3 regions of the Qipengyuania sp. genome follow, and region 3 is predicted to be linked to each of the others. Evidence: predicted binding sites of a transcription regulator. Region 3 holds the regulator's gene; each other region holds the start of a gene.
The links. The regulator LexA, encoded in region 3, represses DNA repair genes until DNA is damaged. The targets are predictions, from matches to a motif close to GTTCCNCNCTTGTTCT.
Positions count from the first base shown of each region.

Region 1: ACQY4G_RS12065 (putative DNA modification/repair radical SAM protein) is a predicted target of LexA. The motif match lies at 3,964-3,979, and genes of this name have one in related genera.
Region 2: ACQY4G_RS14325 (ATP-dependent helicase) is a predicted target of LexA. The motif match lies at 3,334-3,349, and genes of this name have one in related genera.

Region 1 covers NZ_OZ255844.1:2,461,525-2,468,288, forward strand. The annotation lists gene ACQY4G_RS12040 (sodium-dependent transporter) at 1-68, shown strand, start outside; gene ACQY4G_RS12045 (pyridoxamine 5'-phosphate oxidase family protein) at 131-616, opposite strand; gene ACQY4G_RS12050 (hypothetical protein) at 799-1,548, shown strand; gene ACQY4G_RS12055 (Y-family DNA polymerase) at 1,614-3,119, shown strand; gene ACQY4G_RS12060 (phosphoribosyl-AMP cyclohydrolase) at 3,173-3,763, opposite strand; gene ACQY4G_RS12065 (putative DNA modification/repair radical SAM protein) at 3,982-5,226, shown strand; gene ACQY4G_RS12070 (UdgX family uracil-DNA binding protein) at 5,318-6,764, shown strand, end outside.
Region 2 covers NZ_OZ255844.1:2,926,785-2,933,548, reverse strand. The annotation lists gene ACQY4G_RS14330 (DEAD/DEAH box helicase) at 1-972, shown strand, start outside; gene ACQY4G_RS14325 (ATP-dependent helicase) at 1,017-3,326, opposite strand; gene ACQY4G_RS14320 (hypothetical protein) at 3,474-3,779, shown strand; gene ACQY4G_RS14315 (hypothetical protein) at 4,056-4,457, shown strand; gene rsmD (16S rRNA (guanine(966)-N(2))-methyltransferase RsmD) at 4,519-5,073, opposite strand; gene ACQY4G_RS14305 (pseudouridine synthase) at 5,070-5,837, opposite strand; gene ACQY4G_RS14300 (aromatic ring-hydroxylating oxygenase subunit alpha) at 5,856-6,764, opposite strand, start outside.
Region 3 covers NZ_OZ255844.1:2,694,355-2,701,118, forward strand. The annotation lists gene trpE (anthranilate synthase component I) at 1-91, shown strand, start outside; gene ACQY4G_RS13190 (phosphodiester glycosidase family protein) at 88-927, shown strand; gene pip (prolyl aminopeptidase) at 924-1,886, shown strand; gene ACQY4G_RS13200 (anthranilate synthase component II) at 1,962-2,576, shown strand; gene trpD (anthranilate phosphoribosyltransferase) at 2,573-3,565, shown strand; gene trpC (indole-3-glycerol phosphate synthase TrpC) at 3,567-4,352, shown strand; gene lexA (transcriptional repressor LexA) at 4,500-5,189, shown strand; gene ACQY4G_RS13220 (ComEC/Rec2 family competence protein) at 5,210-6,764, opposite strand, start outside.

The sequences.
Region 1 (6,764 bases), 230 kb from region 3:
GGTTGTGCCCCCTGGCAGTCTCGATCATCCTGGTGACCGGTCTGTTCCCGGGCATTCTCGGCTCCTGACGCGCAAAGGGCCGCTCCGGTTGGGGAGCGGCCCTTTGCAATCGGTTGGCCGTGAGGTCGCGCTAGATATCGACCTTTTCGACGTGGCGCTCTTCGGCTTCATCCCGGACATTCATGCCGAGCGCCATCTTGGCGGTGTTGAGCATGCCCAATTCGCCGCTCCAGATCTCGGCATCGCCTAAATCCATGCGCAGGAACAAGATGTCGGGATCGTCCTTGCCGCCATCGTACCAGGCCTCGACGAAATTGTTCCAGAACTGGTCGAAGCGTTGCTTGCTGGTCTCGACGGAAAGCATGCCGTCGAAACGAGCGAACATGTCGTGATCCTTGCCGGCGAAGCTGGCGGTGGCCTTACCCAGCTTGGCGAAGCTGCTGCCCTTGCTGGTGAAGAACCAGATTGCGCTGTTTGCGTCCTTGTCGAGCTGGGCGGTCATCGGCACCGAAGTGTCCGATTGTCCGTCGAGTTCGAGGAAGAGAAACGGCGAGTCGGCCAGCGCCAGCCAAAATTTCTCCTTCAGCGCGTCGGGATTGCCTGCGGAATATTTCATGGGTGACGTCCTTTCGTGATAGCGTTTGTTTTTCAAACGGCTGCTAGGGCGCGGATGTTCCTTCGGTTGCGCTGGGGCGGGGTGATGGAAGGACGAATTGCGAATCGATCCGATATGGAACATAATGAGAACGAATGAGTCGTTCCCCTATGTCCCGACCAGAGCTTGCCTCATTGCCGTTCATGGCCTTCGAAGACGTCGCTGCGCTGTCTGCGCGGCGCAACGCACGCTGGCGACCGGGGTTGGCGGCAAATCAGGGGCTGGCGCTGCACAACGAAGTCTTTGCTTCCTCGTGCGAGGGGGTGGGGGCGGCTGCGGCATTGGCCCTGGCGCTCGACGATTGGCGCAGCCTGCCGTGCGAGGATGTAGGCGAAGCGCAGGATCGGCGCAGCGTACTGTGGGTCCAGACGCGCGAGGCAGTGCGGCGGGTCGGACGTCCCTACCGTGCGGGATTGCCCGAAGAATTGCAGGCGCGGGTCATCCATGTGCTGGCGGAGAAGGCGGAAGATGCGCTCTTCGCGCTCGAGGAAGGGTTGCGCTGCCGTGATCTGGCCTTCGTGGTGGGGGAGGTTGCGGGCAATCCCAAGCCGCTCGATCTCACCGCCTCGCGCCGCCTGACGCTGGCGAGCGAGAAGCACGGCGTGCCGCTTTTTCTCGTCCGGATCGATGCGGCGCGCGACCTGTCCTCTGCACGCATGCGGTGGGAGATAACCTCGGCCCCCTCGCTGTCGCCGCACTGGAATGCGCAGGCTCCCGGGGCGCCGCGCTGGCGGGCCGAACTGTTCCGTGCGCGTTCGCATGCGCCGGGCGAGTGGGTGCTGGCTGAGGAGCAGGGCTCTCTCACCGCGAGCAAGGCCCGGCGCGAGGCCGACGAAGCGGTGGCCGACTGGACGGCGGGATTGTGCCTGCGACACCCGCCGCGCCGGGCGTGAGCGTGCCGCCTGCGGGCGTATCGCGTTCCCGCCGCATCCTGTCGATCTGGCTTCCCGCGCTGGCGATGGATCGCTGGAGCATGGCGATGGGCGAGAGCGGTGCTGCCCTCGATGCCGGGCCGCTCGTGCTGATCGGCGATACCGCGCATGGGCCGCGGATCGAGGCGGTCAATCGCGCCGGGGCTGCTGCCGGTGCGCGTAGGGGCATGATGCTCGCCGATGCGCGCACGCTTTGTCCCGAAATCGCCACCGCGCCTTCCGATCCGGCGGGCGATCTGACTTTCCTCGAAGATCTCGCCATCTGGGCGCAGCGTTGGGGGCCGTGGTCGGCGCTCGATGCGCCCGACGGCCTGCTGGTCGACGTGACTTCGGTACCGCATCTCTTTGGTGGCGAGAAACATCTGCTGGCCGATGTCCACGAGGCCTTCGCCAAGCGCCGACTGTCCATCCGCGCCGCCATCGCGCCTACCGCCGGTGCAGCCTGGGCGCTGGCGCACTACGGCCCCGATGCCGCGATCGTGGAGGGGCACGATGCGATCGAGCGGGCCTTGGCCGACCTGCCCGTGGCCGCGCTTCGCCTCGACGAGGACGTGGTCACGGTGCTGCGCCGCCTCGGCCTCAAACGCATGGGCGAGATCGCCACCATTGGGCGCGATGCGATCCAGCGGCGGTTCCGCAACCGCAAATCGCCCGCCGCCAATCCCCTGATCCGCCTCGACCAGCTGCTCGGTCGCGTGCCCGAGCCGCTGCTGCCCGTCGTCCCGCAACAGATGCCGCTGGTCCAGCGACGGCTGTTGGAGCCGATCCGCTATCGGGCATTGCTCGACCGGGTGGTGGCCGACCTTGCCGCGGATATGGCGCGCGAACTCGAAGGGCAGGGGCAGGGTGCGCGGCGACTCGAACTGCAGCTGTGGCGAGTCGATGGCGAGGTGGTGGTGCGCCGTCTCGAAATGGCCGCCGCCACGCGCGATCCGGCGCATATCGTCCGCCTGTTCGCCGCACGTCTCGACGATATCGACGCAGGGTTCGGGATCGAGATGCTGCGCCTGCGCGCCAGCTGGGCCGAGCCGCTTGCTCTGGAGCAGAGCGATATCGAGACCGCGGCGGAGACCCGGGGCACCAGCCTTGCCGCCTGTATCGACCGGCTGACGGTCCGTCTTGGCGCGAAGGCGGTCAGTCGCCCGGTGCCCTTCGCCAGCTATATCCCCGAGCGCGCGCAGCGCTGGCTGCCGCCGCTCGAACCCGAACCGGCTTCGCAGGGGCAATTGGCCTTCCATGCGCGGCCGCTCAAGCTGCTCGATAATCCCGAGAAGATCGCGGTGCTTTATGCAACGCCCGACGGCCATCCTCAGCGCTTTCGCTGGCGCGGCGGGGTGCATGAGGTTGCGCGGGTGGAAGGGCCCGAGCGCATCGCGCCCGAATGGTGGCGCGAACGGGGCGGGGCACGTCTGCGCGATTATTACCGGATCGAAGATGGGGAAGGGCGGCGCTACTGGATTTATCGCCAGGGTATCATCGGTGATGGGCGCGGCGGTGCGCCCGACTGGTACCTGCAGGGATTGTGTGCCTGAGACGAAAAGAAAGGGCCGCCCCGAAGAGCGGCCCTTGGCGTGAAAAACTCCGATCAGTTCGCGCTGTAGGGCAGCGAGCTGTGATGGAGCACGATCTTGAGCTCGCCGTCATCGCCGCGCTCATAGGCGAAGGAATATTCCACCTTCGTGTCGCTGCCATCGGTACCGGTGAAATAGTAATTGCCCATCGCCACGGCCATGTCACCGCTGTCGGAAATGACCGTGCCGTTATTTTCCCAGCGAACCCCGGTATAGGGTGCGATGGCGAAACCGCCGTCTTCGGTCCCTTCGGTGCCGACGAAATAGCTGAGCGCCTCGCCGTCATTCTCGCGGAACTGATCCTCCGCAGCCAGCGTGGGCTTGAACAGGATCGTCTGGTCGTCGCCATAGGCATAGTGCGTGGCGATGTGTTCCTGCGCGCGGGCGCGATAGTCGCCTTCTTCGGTGTAGGTCTGGCCGATGGCCACGATGCCTTCGCCCCAGGCCTGCTGCGCCGCTTCGACCTCGGCTTCGGTAATGGGGTCGGCTGCTGCCGCCGTTTCGGCGGTTGCACTGCCGTCTCCGGCTTCCGTGGTCGTTTCGCTGCATGCAGCAAGAGCCAGCGAGCTGCCGGCAAGGATAGTCGTAAGCAAGATCTTGGTCATGTCTTTCCCTTCTCAGGATTGATTGACGCCCGGATGGGCACCGAAGGGCAGCATGTGAGAATATGGCTAACCCCCCAGTATACGTCCGACATCACGAGCAGAAGCTCGCCAGAGGGGCCCGGTCCGCGTCGCATTTACGCGCGAATCGAATTTCGGTTCCCGTCGAACGAATAGCTTTTGATATTGGCGAATCCTGCTGCGGAACATATAAGGAACGAATGTCCGCGCGAACCATCCTCCAGAAGCTCGAAATTCTCGCCGATGCGGCGAAATACGATGCATCGTGCGCCTCGTCGGGCACGGCCAAGCGCAATTCGATGGGCGGGAAGGGGATCGGCTCGACCGAGGGGATGGGCATCTGCCACGCCTATGCGCCCGATGGCCGCTGTATCAGCCTGCTCAAGATACTGCTGACCAACCACTGCATTTTCGATTGCCACTACTGCATCAACCGCAAGAGTTCGAACGTGGCGCGCGCGCGGTTCACGCCGCAGGAGGTGGTCGACCTCACATTGGCCTTCTACCGGCGCAATTATATCGAGGGGCTGTTCCTGTCCTCGGGCATCGTGAAGAGCTCGAACCACACGATGGAACAGCTGGTGGAAGTCGCGCGCATCCTGCGGGAAGAGCACGATTTTCGCGGCTATATCCATCTCAAGACCATCCCCGAGGCGGATGCAGAGATCGTCCACCAGGCGGGGCTTTATGCCGATCGCGTGTCGATCAATGTCGAACTGCCGACCGACAGCGGGCTTACCCGTCTCGCGCCCGACAAGGATGCGCGCCAGATCGAAGGCGCGATGGGGAAGGTCAAAAGCGACATTACCGAGCTGAAAGACGCGCACAAAAGATTCAAGCACGCTCCACGCTTCGCGCCGGCGGGCCAGTCGACCCAGATGATCGTCGGGGCCGATGCGGCGAGCGATGCGGACATCGTCGGCAAGGCCAGCAGGCTTTACGACAGCTTCGGTTTGCGCCGGGTCTACTACAGCGCCTTCTCGCCGATCCCTGATGCCAGCGCGGTGCTGCCGCTGAAACGCCCGCCGCTGATCCGCGAACACAGGCTCTACCAGTCCGACTGGCTGATGCGCTTCTATGGCTACAAACCGGCCGAGGTGATGCAGGCGACCGAGGCGGACGGGAATTTGCCGCTCGATATCGACCCAAAACTCGCCTGGGCGCTCAAGTTTCGTGAGCAATTCCCGGTCGATGTGAACCGCGCGAGCAAGGAGCAATTGCTGCGCGTACCGGGACTTGGCGTGAAGGCGGTGGGCAGGATCCTCGCCAGCCGCCGCCACCGCAATTTGCGGCTCGACGATGTGGCGAGACTGACCCAGTCGATCGCCAAGGTGCGCCCCTTCGTCTGCACCGTCGACTGGCGGCCCGTGACCATCACCGACCGCGCCGACCTCAGGGGCCTGCTCGCGCCCAAAACCGAGCAGTTGGAGCTGTTTGCCGCATGAGGTTCGTTCTTTCCTTCCGTTCGTGTCGAGCGAAATCGAGACACTCTGCCCGAATGCCTCTCGACTGCGCTCGAGGCGAATGGAGGTGGCTATGACCGCGCTCCAACACGTCAAGCTCGGCACCTATTACGTGGTGCACCTGCCCGAACCGGACGATTTCGACTTCTGGCGCGAGCGGGCGCGCGCGCTGGTCCAATGCGAGGTCCCGCCCGATCGTATCGCCTGGGTCGAGCCGGGCGGCAGCGGCGATCTCTTTACGCACGGGGAGCGGCGCATGCCGGTACCGCCGGAGGAGGCTCGCCAGGTCCGCGCGAGCAAGCGCTTCGTGAGCCTGGCCCGCAACGCCATCCTCCATTCCGAGCCCGAACGTTTCGCGCTGCTCTTTCGCCTGCTGTGGCGGCTGCAGGCGACCCCGCGCATCATGGAGGACAAGGCCGACCCCGACGTGCGGCGGGTGGAAGACCTCGCCAGGAACGTGCGGCGAGACAGCCACAAAATGCGCGCCTTCGTCCGCTTCCGCCTGGTCGAGAACGAGGATGAGGATGGCGATGCGGGCGAGCATTACGTGGCCTGGTTCGAACCCGATCACCATATCCTGCGCGCCAATGCGGGTTTCTTCATGCGACGCTTTGCCAACATGCGCTGGTCGATCCTGACCCCGCGCGGGAGCCTGCATTGGGACGGTGAGACCATGTCCGAGGGCCCGCCCGCCGAGCGGAGCGATGCGCCCGGCGGCGATCCGATGGAGGACCTGTGGCGCAGCTATTACGCCTCGATCTTCAACCCCGCGCGGCTGAAGGTCGGCGCGATGCTCAAGGAAATGCCCAGGAAATACTGGAAGAACATGCCGGAGGCATCGCTCATCCCCGAGCTGGTGGCGGGCGCGCAGAAGCGGGAGAGCGCTATGGTTGAGAAAGGTGCGTTGGAGTTCGAGGAACGGCCCGACACGCTGGCAGCGATCGAGAAAGCCATCCACGCCTGCCGCAAGTGCCCCATCGGCCAACTCGACAACCATGCGGTGATGGGCGAGGGGCCGCAGGACGCAGCGCTAATGATCGTGGGCGAGCAACCGGGCGATCAGGAGGATCAGGCGGGGCGCCCCTTCGTCGGCCCGGCCGGGCAATTGCTCGATGTGCATCTGGAAAAGGCCGGGATCGACCGGCGCGGATCTTACGTCACCAATGCGGTGAAGCACTTCAAATATGTCCAGCGCGGCAAAAGGCGGCTGCACCAGAACCCGGGTGCGAAGGAGATCGACACTTGTCGCTGGTGGATCGAAAGCGAGCGCGCGATCGTGCAGCCGAATCTGGTGCTGGCGATGGGTACGAGTGCAGCGCGCGCGATTCTGGGCAAGACGGTGAGCATCTCGAAGGTGCGCGGCGCGCCGATCCCGCTGGAGGACGGCAGCGAATTGTGGGTCACCGCGCATCCCTCCTACCTGCTGCGCCTGGAGGGGCCTGCGCGAGAAGAACAGGCGCGCCTCTTCGATGCCGATCTCGCCGCGGTGCGCGCCCGGCTGGCGGAACTATCTGCGCCAT
Region 2 (6,764 bases), 230 kb from region 3:
ATCGCGACGCCGGGTCGCCTGATGGACCTGTTCGAGCGCGGCAAGATCCTCCTCAACGGCTGCGAACTGCTCGTCATCGACGAGGCCGACCGGATGCTCGATATGGGCTTTATTCCGGACATCGAGTTCATCTGCTCGAAACTGCCGGAATCGCGCCAGACCATGCTGTTCTCGGCCACGATGCCGCCGCCGATCGAGAAGCTGGCGAAGAAGTTCCTCGACAATCCCAAGCGGATCGAAGTCAGTCGCCGCGCTTCGACGAACGAAAACATCACGGCCTTCAAGGTGCCGGTAAAGGCCCGCCAGAAGCGCGAGACACTGCGCTGGTTGCTGGAAAACGATCACATCGAAACGGCGATTGTCTTCGCCAACCGCAAAACGACTGTGCGCGAGCTCAATAAGAGTCTGCAAAGCTACGGTTTTCGCAGCAGCGAGATCCATGGCGATATGGACCAGTCCAGCCGGATCAAGGAACTCGAACGGTTCAAGGCGGGCGAGGTCAACATTCTCGTAGCTAGCGACGTCGCGGCGCGCGGGCTCGACATCAAGGGCGTCAGCCACGTCTTCAATTTCGACACGCCGTGGCATCCGGACGATTATGTCCACCGCATCGGCCGGACGGGCAGGGCAGGGGCCAAGGGTCGCGCCTTCACCTTTGTCGCCGATGAAGATGCCGAAGCAATCGGGAATGTCGAGAAGCTTACCGGCGCCGAGATCAAGGTCTTCGGCAAGGAGGACGTACGGGTCGATTTGGTCGAGAAAGCTGCCGAAGCTGAAGCCGAAGACAAAGCCGACGAAAAGCCCAAGCGCAGCCGCAAGAAGCACAGCGAAGATTCTGCGGGCGAAAAGCCCGCGCGCAAGGCCAAGGCCGACCGCGCACCGCGGCGAAAACGGGACGAGGACGAGGCTCCTGTCGCACCGGGCGAATGGAACGGCCCGCGCCCCGGCTTTCTCGACGTCTCGGCAACCTGAGTTCTCCTAGCGGCGGCGGACCGGTTCGCCCGTGTCCGCCGCTGCTAATCCGCCAGCTTCACGAAGCTGTCGAGAACGCGTTTTTCGCCCGCCTTCTCGAATTCGATGGTCAGCTTGTTGCCTTCCTGATCGGTAACGCAGCCATAGCCGAACTTGTCATGGAACACGCGCGCCCCGATGGCGACGTCGCTGCGCGGCTTGGCGGCGAAACTCGCGGCGCTGCGACCGGGTTCGGCCAGCCGCTTGGGCGTGCTGTCGTAACCCGACGATAATGCCCGTTGCCAACCCGGCCCGCGCGCGCCGGAGCGATCAGGGCGATTCGACGAGACATGCGCGAAGGGATCGTCGGTCTCGCTCCAATTCGCCCGCCAGAGCGAGGCCCCGCCGGTCATGGTGGTTTCGCTCTTGATGTGCTCCTCGGGCAGTTCCTCGATGAAGCGGCTGGGGATCGAGCTTGTCCATTGGCCGTAGATGCGCCGGTTCGCGGCGTGTAGGATCGTGCAGCGGCGCTTGGCGCGCGTGATCGCAACATAGGCGAGACGACGTTCTTCCTCGAGGCTGGCGAGCCCGCCTTCGTCGATGGACCGCTGGCTGGGAAAGACGCCTTCTTCCCAGCCGGGCAGGAAGACATGGTCGAATTCGAGGCCCTTGGCCGCATGCATGGTCATGATGGTGACCTTCTCGCCTTCGTCGGCGCGGTCATTGTCCATCACGAGGCTGACATGCTCGAGGAAATCGCCGAGAGACTCATACTCTTCCATCGCGCGGGCAAGCTCCGTGAGGTTCTCCAGCCGCCCGGCGCTCTCGGGGCTGCGGTCCTTCTGCAGCATGTCTTCATAGCCGCTTTCGGCGAGCACTGTGCGCAGCAGTTCGGAAGGCGTGACCTTCTCGGCCATCTCGCGCCAATGGACGAACTGGCCCAGCAGACCGACGAGGCTGTTCTTCGCCCGTGCGGGCAATTCGTCGCTATCGCACAGATCGAGGCTGGCCGCGGCGAGCGGCATCTGCGTCCGACGCGCATGGCGGCGCATGGCCTCGAGCGTTTTAGCGCCGAGACCGCGCTTGGGCTGGTTGTAAATACGTTCGAAGGCGAGGTCGTCGGCGGGCTGGGCGATGGTGCGCAGATAGGCAAGCGCATCGCGAATTTCGGCGCGTTCGTAGAAACGGAAGCCGCCGACGATCCGGTAATTGAGACCGATCTGGATGAAGCGGTCTTCGAATTCGCGGGTCTGGTACTGCGCGCGAACCAGGATCGCGACCTGATCGAGCGGGGCACCTTCAGCCTCGAGCCGCTCGATCTCCTCGCCGACGCGGCGCGCTTCTTCGGGCGCATCCCACACGCCGATGACGCGGACCTTCTCACCCGCCGGAAGTTCGGTCCACAGCGTCTTGCCGAGCCGTTCGCTATTGGCATCGATCAGACCCGAGGCGGCGGCGAGGATCTGCGGGGTGGAGCGATAATTTTGCTCCAGCTTTATCACCGCTGCGCCCGGAAAATCCTTTTCGAACTTGAGGATATTTGCGACTTCTGCGCCGCGCCATGAATAGATCGACTGGTCGTCGTCACCCACCACGCAGATGTTCTTGCGCGTCTGCGCGAGGAGGCGCAGCCACAAATACTGAACCTGGTTGGTGTCCTGATACTCGTCGACGAGGATGTATTTGAAGCGCTGTTGGTACTGTTCCAGCACGTCGCGGTGCTGGCGGAAGATATTGAGCATATGCAGCAGCAGGTCGCCGAAATCGCAGGCATTGAGCGCCTTCAGCCGGTCCTGGTACAGCTTGTAGAACTGCGCGCCCTTGCCATTGGCGTAGGCTTCGTTTTCCACTGCATCGAGATCGCCGGGATTGAGGCCGCGATTCTTCCAGCGATCGATCAACCCGGCGAGCTGGCGCGCGGGCCAGCGTTTCTCGTCGAGGTCGTTTTCCTGGATCAGCTGCTTGAGCAGGCGGAGTTGATCGTCGGTGTCGATGATCGTGTAATTGCTCTCCAGCCCGACCAGCTCGGCATGGCGGCGCAGCATGCGCGCGCCGATCGAATGGAAGGTGCCGAGCCACGGCATGCCTTCGACCGCATCGCCGATATGCCGTCCGACCCGCCCGCGCATCTCGCGTGCGGCCTTGTTGGTGAAGGTTACGCACAGGATTTCGCTCGGCCAGGCGCGGCGGGTCGCGATGAGATGCGCCAGCCGTGCGGTCAGCGCCGCCGTCTTGCCGGTGCCGGCCCCGGCCAGCATCAGCACGGGGCCCTCGGTCGTCAGCACCGCCTCGCGCTGCGGTGCATTGAGGCGGGCCGCGTAGGGCGGAATGTCGCCGGTTTCGGCGGTCTGATCGGGGGATTCGGGAAGAGACATGGAGGCGTGAACAGTTAGGGAACAGGGCGCTCAGACGCAAGGCGACATACGGATACGCAGAAGGCAATCGCTGACAGACAGTCGGAACACAAGGGACCGTCGCCGCGTTGCAAGGCACGTAAATCGCCGAATTCAAGGGAGAATACGATGAAGCCCCTATTTGCAATCGCCGCGGCATCGGGCCTTGCTCTGACTGCCGCACCTGCCTTTGCCGACGATCACGGTACGAAAGCCAATTCACCGGAAGTGGTTGAAACGAACGCCAGGGGCCAAGCCACAAAAGTGCGGATCGATGGCAAGGTCTATGACGTCTGCATGAAAGACGATCAGGACGGCTGCATCAACCCGCGCGCCGCCGGGCTTAAATGGGGCAACCGGCCGCTGAGCTACTGGCCTGGCAAGCCGGCGAGCGAGATCGAAGGCCCCTTGCCGGCCGAAAAACCGGACAGCTAATCTCGGCTTTCCGCCCGCGCTCCCTTCTTACCTGGGTTAGAGCGCGGCGCTTGGAGGGGGCGGGGCTGCCATGGCGGCTCCGCCCCTTTTTGTGCCACCTCTGGAAGAGACCACCCGACGTGAATTTCGAACGACTGACGCCGGAGCGTTCAGAATGCAGGATGTCGGGGCCGGCGCTGGCTTGCGCAGCTATTCCTCCCCACCGATAAGGATAGCACCTGAAGGGAAGGGTCAGGGTCGCGTTCGTCGCGCATGTAGAAATCCGCGGAGGATCACATGCGTAAGACTTTTTGGTATTTCATCGGTGGCCAGCTCGCCACCATATCGATTCCCGTAGTGGCGCAGGATACCGAGCCGGCTCCGCAAGTTCAGCCAGCTCCGCTGCCTACGGAGCCGGGGAACGTGCCGCTCTCGCCCGACCAACAGGCGATTGTCGACACGTGGCCCGCCGAGCGCCAGGCGGAGTTTCTTCGTTGGCCGCCGCAGGTGCAGGCGTATTACTGGGCGCTTCCGCCGCAACGACAGGACATGCTTTGGCAGCTGACCGACCGGGATCGCCTGGCAATCGCGGATATGGACGAGGCCGGGCGGGACGAAGCCTGGGCGATCATCGAGAGTCGCTTGCAGGCAAACCCGATGGCAGATCCGCCTGCCAATGAAAAGCCTAAGCCGGACTAGGCGGGCGAACCGCCCGAGGTCGACGAACCGACGCAATAGGTGGCTCGACAGGTTAGATAGGTTAAGCCGCGTCGGCGGCCAGTTTCAGCAGGCTGAGCTTGGCCTTGCCGACGCGGCGATCCTTGACGATTTCCAGTCCCTTGACGGCGATCTGTTCCTTCGCACCGGTCTCGAGCGCGATCCATGTGGCCTGACCGATCCAGCCGAGCCGCAGCATGCGATCGAGTGCGACCTGTCCCGCTCCCGTATCATAGGGCGGGTCGAGCAGGATCAGGTCGTGCGATTGTTTGGCAGGACCCAGCGACATGACCGATGCCTGCTGCACCGTGGCGCGCGGGCGGGCGTCAAGCGCATCGATATTGGCCCTGATCGCCTTGATCGCCGCGCTTTCCTGTTCGACGAAAAGACACGACGCTGCACCTCGCGATAGCGCTTCGAGACCCAGTGCACCCGAACCCGCAAAGAGATCGAGCACCGAAAGGCCCTCGAAACTGCCCAGACGGCTGGCCAGCATGTTGAACAGCGTCTCGCGCGTCCGGTCGGCAGTCGGCCGCGTCAGTTCGCCTGCGGGTGCGGCAAGTTTGCGCCCCCGCCATTCACCCGCGACGATTCTCACCGGCGTCCTCCGCGGGCCAGTTCGCGCTTGAAGGCCATGACGTCGCCGCGTTTGATTTCGAGTGCCTGCCCGCGCGGAAGATCGCCGATGTGGAACGGGCCATAGCCGATCCGCAGGAGCCGGTTCACTTCCAGCCCGAGATGTTCGAGCACCCGCCGTACTTCGCGGTTCTTGCCCTCGCGCAGGGTCAACTCGATCCAGCGGTTCCTTCCCGAGCCACGTTCCAGATCGGCTTCGATCCGGCCGTAGCGCACACCATCGACCTCGATGCCTTCGATCAGCTTGTCGAGATCTGCCTGCGTCACGTCGCCGAAGGCACGCGCGCGATAGGTGCGCGGAACGCCGCTCGACGGCAGTTCCATCGCGCGCTTCATCTCGCCGTCATTGGTCAGCAGCAGCAGGCCTTCGGTGTTGTAGTCCAGCCGACCCACCGGCATCACGCGCCCTGCATCCTTGGGCAGTGCGTTGCGCAAGGCGGCGTAGATCGTCGTTCGACCCTTGGGGTCGTGTTCGGTGGTCAGCATGCCGGCCGGCTTGTGAAAGGCGAACAGGCGTGTTTCCTCGACCTTACCGACGGGTTTGCCATCGACCGTTACGCCTTTGAGGCTGGTCAACTTCACTGCGGGCGTGTCGAGCACCTTGCCGTCGATCGCTACGCGCCCGTCGGCGATCATGCGTTCGATCTCGCGGCGGCTGGCAACACCTGCACGCGCGAGCAGCTTGGCGATCCGGTCGCCTTCTTCGGGTAGTCGGTTGTCGGCCATGGCCGCGCAGCTAGGCCTTCAGTTGGCAGCCCGCAAGGCCTCTTCGACGGTCTCGTGGTAGCGCCTGATACCGCCTTCCATCGTGCCGAGCGTGAGATGCGGCACCGCGCCGGTCGCCAGACCCTGCTGGCCGAGCTCGGCCGCGCGAAAATCCTCGGAGGCGAAAACCCCGCCGTCGAGCAGCGCCCAGCTGCGCTCCCAGTGATCGCGCGCCTTGTCGGTCGCTGGGTGCTCGGGAATGAGCATGAAATCCTCGACCAGCGTGCGGTCGTGCCCCTGCGGCATCATCACCATGACATTGATGTAATCGGGGCTGGGGATGATCAGCGCGCCGGGGAGAAGCTGATAAGCATAGGTCACCACGCGGCGCAGCGCGGCCATATCCTCCAGGTCGATTCCTTCCATCTCCTCAAGCCGCCCGACGGCGCTGCGCGAATGCGGCCCGATCATGTCGCCGCTGGTCGCGCCGTCCTTGAAGAACGGGCCGATGGTCTGCGCGTGAAGCCGTGTCACATGGTAGCTTTCCAGGAAGGCATCCATGATGAGCTTCCAGTTTCCCGCGACCTCATGCGTCTTGCGGCGGAACAGGACCTGATCGCCCATGCCGAGCGCGTCGAAATCGGCGCCAAGCTTTTCGGCATAGGAAAAGTCCGCGGTCTCTTCCTGCGGGCAGAACCAGATCAGCCCGCCGGTTTCGCTGCTCGGCAGCTCGACGAGGCCATATCCGGTCTTGTCGAGGCGCGGAAACGTATCGGAGCGGGGCAGGGCGAGCAGGCGGCCGTCAACCGAATAGGTCCAGGCGTGGTAGGGGCAGACGAGCTTCTTGGTACACTGCACATCCTCGCCCTCGACCAGTCTTGTGCCACGATGACGGCACACATTGAGGAAGACATGCGCCTTGCCCTCCGCATCGCGCGTGATGAGCAG
Region 3 (6,764 bases):
ACAAAGAGAATGCGAAGCGAAGGCGGGTGCGCTGCTCGCTGCGGCGAAGGAAGCCGTACGCCTCGCGATGGAGCCCGGGTTCGGTCAATGAGAACAACTATCGCTGCGCTGGTTTTGCTTGCGCTGACAGCCTGTGAAGTACAGCCCGAAGGCGAACCCGTCGCGCGTGCGCGCATCGACGGGCAGCAGCCCACCGCGTCTCCCACTCCCGAACCAAGCCCGACCGCAACACTTGCGAGCCAGGTCGAGAGCGCCTGTCGAGCGATCATTTTCGAGGACACGCCGCTCAGCCACTGCCTGGCGGTTCCCTCGCGGCACAGCATCGCAATGGAACTCGCGCCCGACGGCGCTCCACCCTATCGAAGCCTGACGGATTTCGCCCGCGCTCAGGAAATCGACACCATCGCCTTTGCGATGAACGCAGGCATGTTCGACGACGAAGGCAAGCCGATCGGGTATTTCGTCGAGAACTCGCAGCGCCTGCAAACGCTCAACACCGCCGATGGCGAGGGCAATTTCCACATGAAGCCCAATGGCGTGTTCTACGGCAGCGGCGGCGAATGGGTTGTCCGCAGTACCGACAGCTTCCTGGCGAATGTCACTGAACGCCCGGAATTCGGCACCCAGTCGGGACCGATGCTGGTTATCGACGGCAAAATTCACCCCACGATCACGCATGACGGGCCTTCTCGCCTGGTCCGCAACGCCGTCGGCGTCGATGACGATGGCCGAGCGCATTTCGTGATATCGAACGCGCCGATCTCTTTCGGCAAGCTCGCCCGGTTCTACAAGGACGAGCTGGACGTCAAGAACGCGCTGTTCCTCGATGGAAACGTCTCGCTGATGTGGAACCCCTCCACCGACCGGCTCGACACGGGGGCGCCCATCGGTCCCATCGTCGTCGTCAAGAAGAAGGCCTCCGAATGACCGAAGCCCGCCGCACGCTCTATCCCGAGATCGAACCCTTCGAAACCGGCATGCTCGATGTCGGCGAAGGCCATTCACTCCATTGGGAGCGGGTCGGCACCAGGGGCGCGAAGCCTGCGGTTTTCCTCCACGGAGGTCCCGGCGGCGGCATGTCGCCCGACCATCGTCGCCAGTGGGATCCGGAGCTCTACGACGTGCTGCTGTTCGACCAGCGCGGCTGCGGCAAGTCGCTACCCTTCGCCGAGATCGAGCACAACGATACCTGGCGGATCGTCGAGGACATCGAGCGTTTGCGCGAGATGTGCGGTCACGAAAAATGGCAGGCATTCGGAGGCAGCTGGGGTTCGACCCTCGCCCTGGCCTATGCGGAGAAATATCCCGAACGTGTCAGCGAACTCGTGCTGCGCGGCGTGTTCCTAGCGCGCGAGCAGGAAAAGACTTGGCTCTACGGCTACGGCGCAAGCGAAATCATGGCCGAGCAGTGGGACGAGTTCATCGGCCTCATCCCCGAACCGGAGCGGGGCGATCTCGTGCGCGCTTACTACAATCGACTGACGAGCGAGGACGAGGCCACACGGCTGGCGGCGGCGCGCGAATGGTCGCTGTGGGAAGGCCATGTCGCTACGCTGCTGCCCAACGAATCCCTGCTCGAAAGCTTCGGCGATCCGGCCAAGGCGGTTCCCTTCGCACGGATCTGCGCCAAGTTCTTTCTCGAGGGGTTCTTCCTCGAGGAGAACGAGTTGCTCGGGAAGGTCGGGAGGCTGTCCGGTATTCCCGGAATCATCGTGCAGGGCCGCCATGACATCTGCACTCCGCCAAGTGCTGCCTGGGCTCTGAAAAAGGCCTGGCCCGAAGCCGAGTTGTGGATGGTGGACGACGCCGGACACAGCGCCAGCGAGCCCGGTATCGTCGACGGCCTGGTCCGCGCGACCGACCAGCTGGCCGGCAAGCGGGCGTAACGCCACGTTGACGTTTCGCCTCTCGCAGCTTTCCTTGCTTGAAAGCACGGCGCCAGAGCTTCATTGACGCCACGAATGACCGACACTCGCACCATCCTCGTAATCGACAATTACGACAGCTTCACCTTCAATCTCGTCCACTATCTCATGGAAATGGGCGCGAGTGTGGAGGTGGTGCGCAATGACGCCATTTCGGCGAGTGAGGCGCTGGCCACAGATCACGCGGGCTTTCTGATCTCGCCCGGCCCCTGCACGCCGAACGAGGCGGGGGTCAGCCTCGACCTCGTGGCGGCGTGCGCCGATGCAGGCAAGCCGCTACTCGGCGTGTGTCTCGGCCATCAGTCCATCGGCCAGCATTTCGGTGGGCGGGTCGTCCGTGGCGGGCTGATGCACGGCAAGACGTCACCGGTGACGCATGATGCCAACGGGGTCTTTGCCGGCCTGCCCTCGCCCTTCACGGCGACGCGCTATCATTCGCTGGTGGTCGAGAACATTCCCGATTGCCTCGAAATCAACGCCACCAGCGAGACGCCCGGCCTCGACGGCAGCAGCGTGATGGGCTTTCGCCACAGCGAGCTGCCGATCCACGGCGTCCAGTTCCACCCAGAAAGCATTGCCACCGAGCACGGTCACGCGCTGCTCGCCAACTTCCTCGACATCTGCGGTATCGCCGCCAAGGTCCCGGCATGAAACGACTTCCCGACGCAAAGCAGCACCTTGGCGAGCAGGAGGCCGAAGAGGTCTTTGGCTGGATTCTCGATGGCGAAACGTCAGACGAGGACATCGCGAGGTTTCTCGTCGACATGTCGGCGCGGAGCGAAACCTCTGACGAGATCGCCGGGGCGGCGCGAGCGTTGCGCGCGCGGCTGATCCCGGTCGATGCGCCCGAAGGGACGGTGGATTGTTGCGGCACCGGCGGCGACGGCCATCACACGCTCAATGTGTCGACAGCGGTCAGCCTGGTCGTCGCTGCCTGCGGCGTGCCCGTTGCCAAACACGGCAATCGCGCGGCCAGCAGCAAATCGGGCGCGGCCGACACGCTGGAGGCGCTCGGTCTCGACATGGAAGCGGCGGGAAGAAGCGCCGAGAAGACCCTGGCGGAACTGGGGATTTGTTTCCTTTTCGCCAAGAACCATCATCCGGCGATGGGGCGGATCCAGCCCATTCGCCAGAAATTGGGCGTGCGTACGATCTTCAATCTTATGGGTCCGCTGTCGAACCCTGCCGGTGTGCGTCGCCAGCTCATCGGCATCGCGCGGCCCGCCTATGTGCCGATCTACGCTGCGGCAAAGGCCAAGCTGGGGACCGATCGCACCTTCATCGCATCGGGGGACGAGGGGCTCGACGAGTTGAGCCTCGCGGGCGGCAATGAACTGGCCGATGTTAAGGGCAACGAATTCGAAATGCGTCGGGTGGTCGCGGTTCAGGCCAATCTACCGCACGCACCTGTCGAAGCCATTCGCGGCGGCGATCCGGACCACAATGCGCGCGCGCTGGAGGCACTGCTCAGCGGTACTCCGGGTCCCTATCGCGATGCCGTTCTTTTCAATGCCGCTGCCACGCTGATGGTCGCCGATCGTACCGACGACTGGACCGAAGGTGCCGAGATCGCTGCAGAAGCGCTGGATTCGGGCAAGGCCAAGGCTCTGCTCGGCAACTGGATCGCAATGGCCGCGTGACATGAACAAGCTGGAGGAAATCTGCGCGACCAAGCGCGAGGAAGTGGCTGCACGCAAGGCGCGCCGCTCGCTTGCCGATCTCGAAGCCCTAGCCAAGGAACAAACCGCCCCCCGCGGGTTCCAAGCAGCTCTTTCGCGAGCACAAGCCGAGGGCTTCGGGCTGATCGCAGAGATCAAGAAAGCATCTCCCTCCAAGGGTCTGATACGCAAAGATTTCCGCCCCGCCGACCATGCCCACGCCTATGCAGCGGGCGGCGCTGCGTGCCTCTCTGTGCTGACCGATGCGCCCTATTTCGAGGGGCACGAGGACTATCTGGTCGAAGCCCGCGCGGCCTGCGCCCTGCCCGTCCTGCGCAAGGATTTCATGGTCGATCCGTGGCAGGTCGCCGAAGCCCGGGCAATCGGTGCCGATGCGATCCTGATCATCGTTGCTGCACTCGAGGACGGCGCGATGGTCGAGATCGAAGCGGCGGCGATCGAACACAAGATGGACGTGCTGGTCGAAGTTCACGATCGCACCGAACTAGAGCGTGCAACCTGTCTCCAGTCGCGATTGATCGGGGTGAACAATCGCGATCTCAAGACCTTCACCACCGATCTCGCGAACACCGAAACGCTGGCCGCGATCGCGCCTCACAATGCCCTTCTGGTCGGCGAAAGCGGAATTGCCACCCATGCCGATTGCGAGCGTCTGGCACGCTCGGGAGTGCGCAGTTTCCTCGTCGGAGAAAGCCTGATGCGCCAGGCCGATGTCGAGGCAGCGACGAGAGCGCTGCTTGGCGGTTGAACTCTCCACGCCGGACCGAACCGGGAACAATTGTTCCACCGCAAACCGTTCGAAAATGACGCTATTGCTTGACCTGGCGAATCAGGTTGCTTACTTGTTCCGCATTCGTTCACAGGTTTGTGAACAGGCGAAACGGGAGTGCGCAACATGCTGACCGCCAAGCAGCACGAATTGATCCGCTTCATCCAGCAGCGGCTGGAAGAGACCGGCATTTCGCCGAGTTTCGAGGAGATGAAGGAAGCGCTCGACCTCAAGAGCAAATCGGGCGTTCACCGGTTGATTTCCGCGCTCGAGGAACGCGGCTTCATTCGCCGCCTGCCCAATCGCGCCCGCGCGCTCGAAGTCGTCAAACTGCCCGAGGATGCAGTGATGGGCACGCCGAGGCCTGCTCCGGCGAACGATCCTGTCAGCGCCGCCATGCCCGCGAAAGCCGTCGCGCCTGATCCTGCGAACGACATAATCGACGTACCGCTCCATGGCCGGATTGCCGCCGGCGCGCCGATCGAGGCGATCGAAGGGCAGTCGAGCATGCCGGTTCCTGCCGCCCTGCTCGGCCCCGGCGAACATTATGCGCTCGAGGTCTCGGGCGACTCGATGATCGAGGCGGGCATTTTCGATGGCGATTACGCGCTGGTGAAACGCGCCGACAGCGCACGCGACGGCGAGATCGTAGTGGCACTGGTCGATAATGAGGAAGCGACGCTCAAGTATCTGCGCAAGGATGGTGGACGGGTCGTGCTCGATCCCGCCAATGGCGCTTACGAGCCGCAAGTCTACGAACCGCACCGCGTGCAGGTTCAGGGCAAGCTCGCAGGGCTGCTGCGGCGCTATCACTGACGGGCATTGCCCCGCGGTTCTCAGCGGGCGGATGCGCGCCACCAGCCATGCTCGCCCTCGTCCTGCGCAACGGTTTCGATGCGCGGTGCATCCAGATAGATCGCAGTACCGCCCTCGCGATCGAGGAACCGCCGGTCGGCCTTGAGCCAGCGCGGTTTGCAACTTCGCGGCAGAAAACGGTCGGCGACCACGATATCGGAATTTCGGCAGGCCGCTGCCAAAGCTCGCTCTGCGACGAGATCGCGGTTGCGGGCGACCAGTATCGACCAGTCGCGCCCTTCCCGAGCAATCGACAGCGTGCAGAATTCGGCACTACACTTGCTGCGTGGCCATTGCGATAGCGGGATCGGTACAAGGTCGGTCCCTGCCAGCTCGAGAAGGTTGTCCCGCGCATAACCGCCCTCGCTGTCCCGCAAAACCAGCAAGCGTTCGTCTTCGTTCGCAACGCCGATATCGCGCCCGTCACGGGTAATGAGAATATCGGGCACGGGCGCCGTCGCCATCATTCCTGCAGCGACCGCAACCGGCGCGAGTCCCCAAAGCCGGGCTCCGCCCTGCCAGAAAGCCAGCCAAAGCGCCCCAGCTAAGTAGAGCACCATCGCCCCCATACCGATCCGCGGGGCAAGCTTTACCGAACCCGGCTGCTCGGCAAAGAAGTGCGCGATGGCCAGCAAGAGGTCGAGCGACTGTCCGACGAGCCACCATGCCGGGGCTCCCGCGCCTGCGAGATCGAGGAGCAAGGCCAGCGCTACCAATGGCATGGATACGAAAGTCACCAACGGAATGGCGATCAGGTTGGCCGCCGCGCCGTAGACACCGGCACGATGGAAGTGGAAAAGCACGATCGGCATCAACGCCAGCTCGATCACCAGCCCGGTCAGGAACAATATGGCTGCCCGCCTGCCAAAGCGCCGCACCCAGCTCTCCTCGCGCGGCGCCAGAAAGTCCCTTATCCGCTGGACATTGTGCAACGCTACGATCGCGATCACCGCAGCGAAACTCATCTGGAAGCTCGGCCCGACCAGGGATTCCGGCCACAGCGCGAGCACCACGCCCGCCGCGATCGCGACCATTCGCAATGACAGCGGCTCGCGCCCCAGCGCCAGGGCGACAAGCACCAACAAGGCTCCGATGCAGCTGCGCACGGTCGGAACCTCGGCACCGGTCAGCAGCGTATAGCCGATCCCTGCCAATGCCGCCGCGCCCGCCGCGACCAGGGGCAAGCGCACGCGCAAAGTGAGCCAAGGCCACAGCGCGAGCAACTTGAGTGCGACGAGGTAGGTCGCCGCAATGATTGCGCTGACATGCAAACCGCTGATCGACAGCAGATGCGTCAGCCCGGAATCGCGCATCGCCTCCTCGTCGGCTTCGGGGATCGCGCCGCGGTCGCCGCTGGCCAGTGTCGCGGCGATTGCACCCGAGGTGCCTCCGAGGTTGGCGCGCACATGCGCAGACAGGTGCCGCTGGATCGACGCCAGAGATAACTCCGCCGGCGGTGGCGGCTCCACCAATTCTACCGCGCCCACCACCGAACCGGTTGCCGACAGCCCCTCGAACCAAGCACGCCGCGCGAAA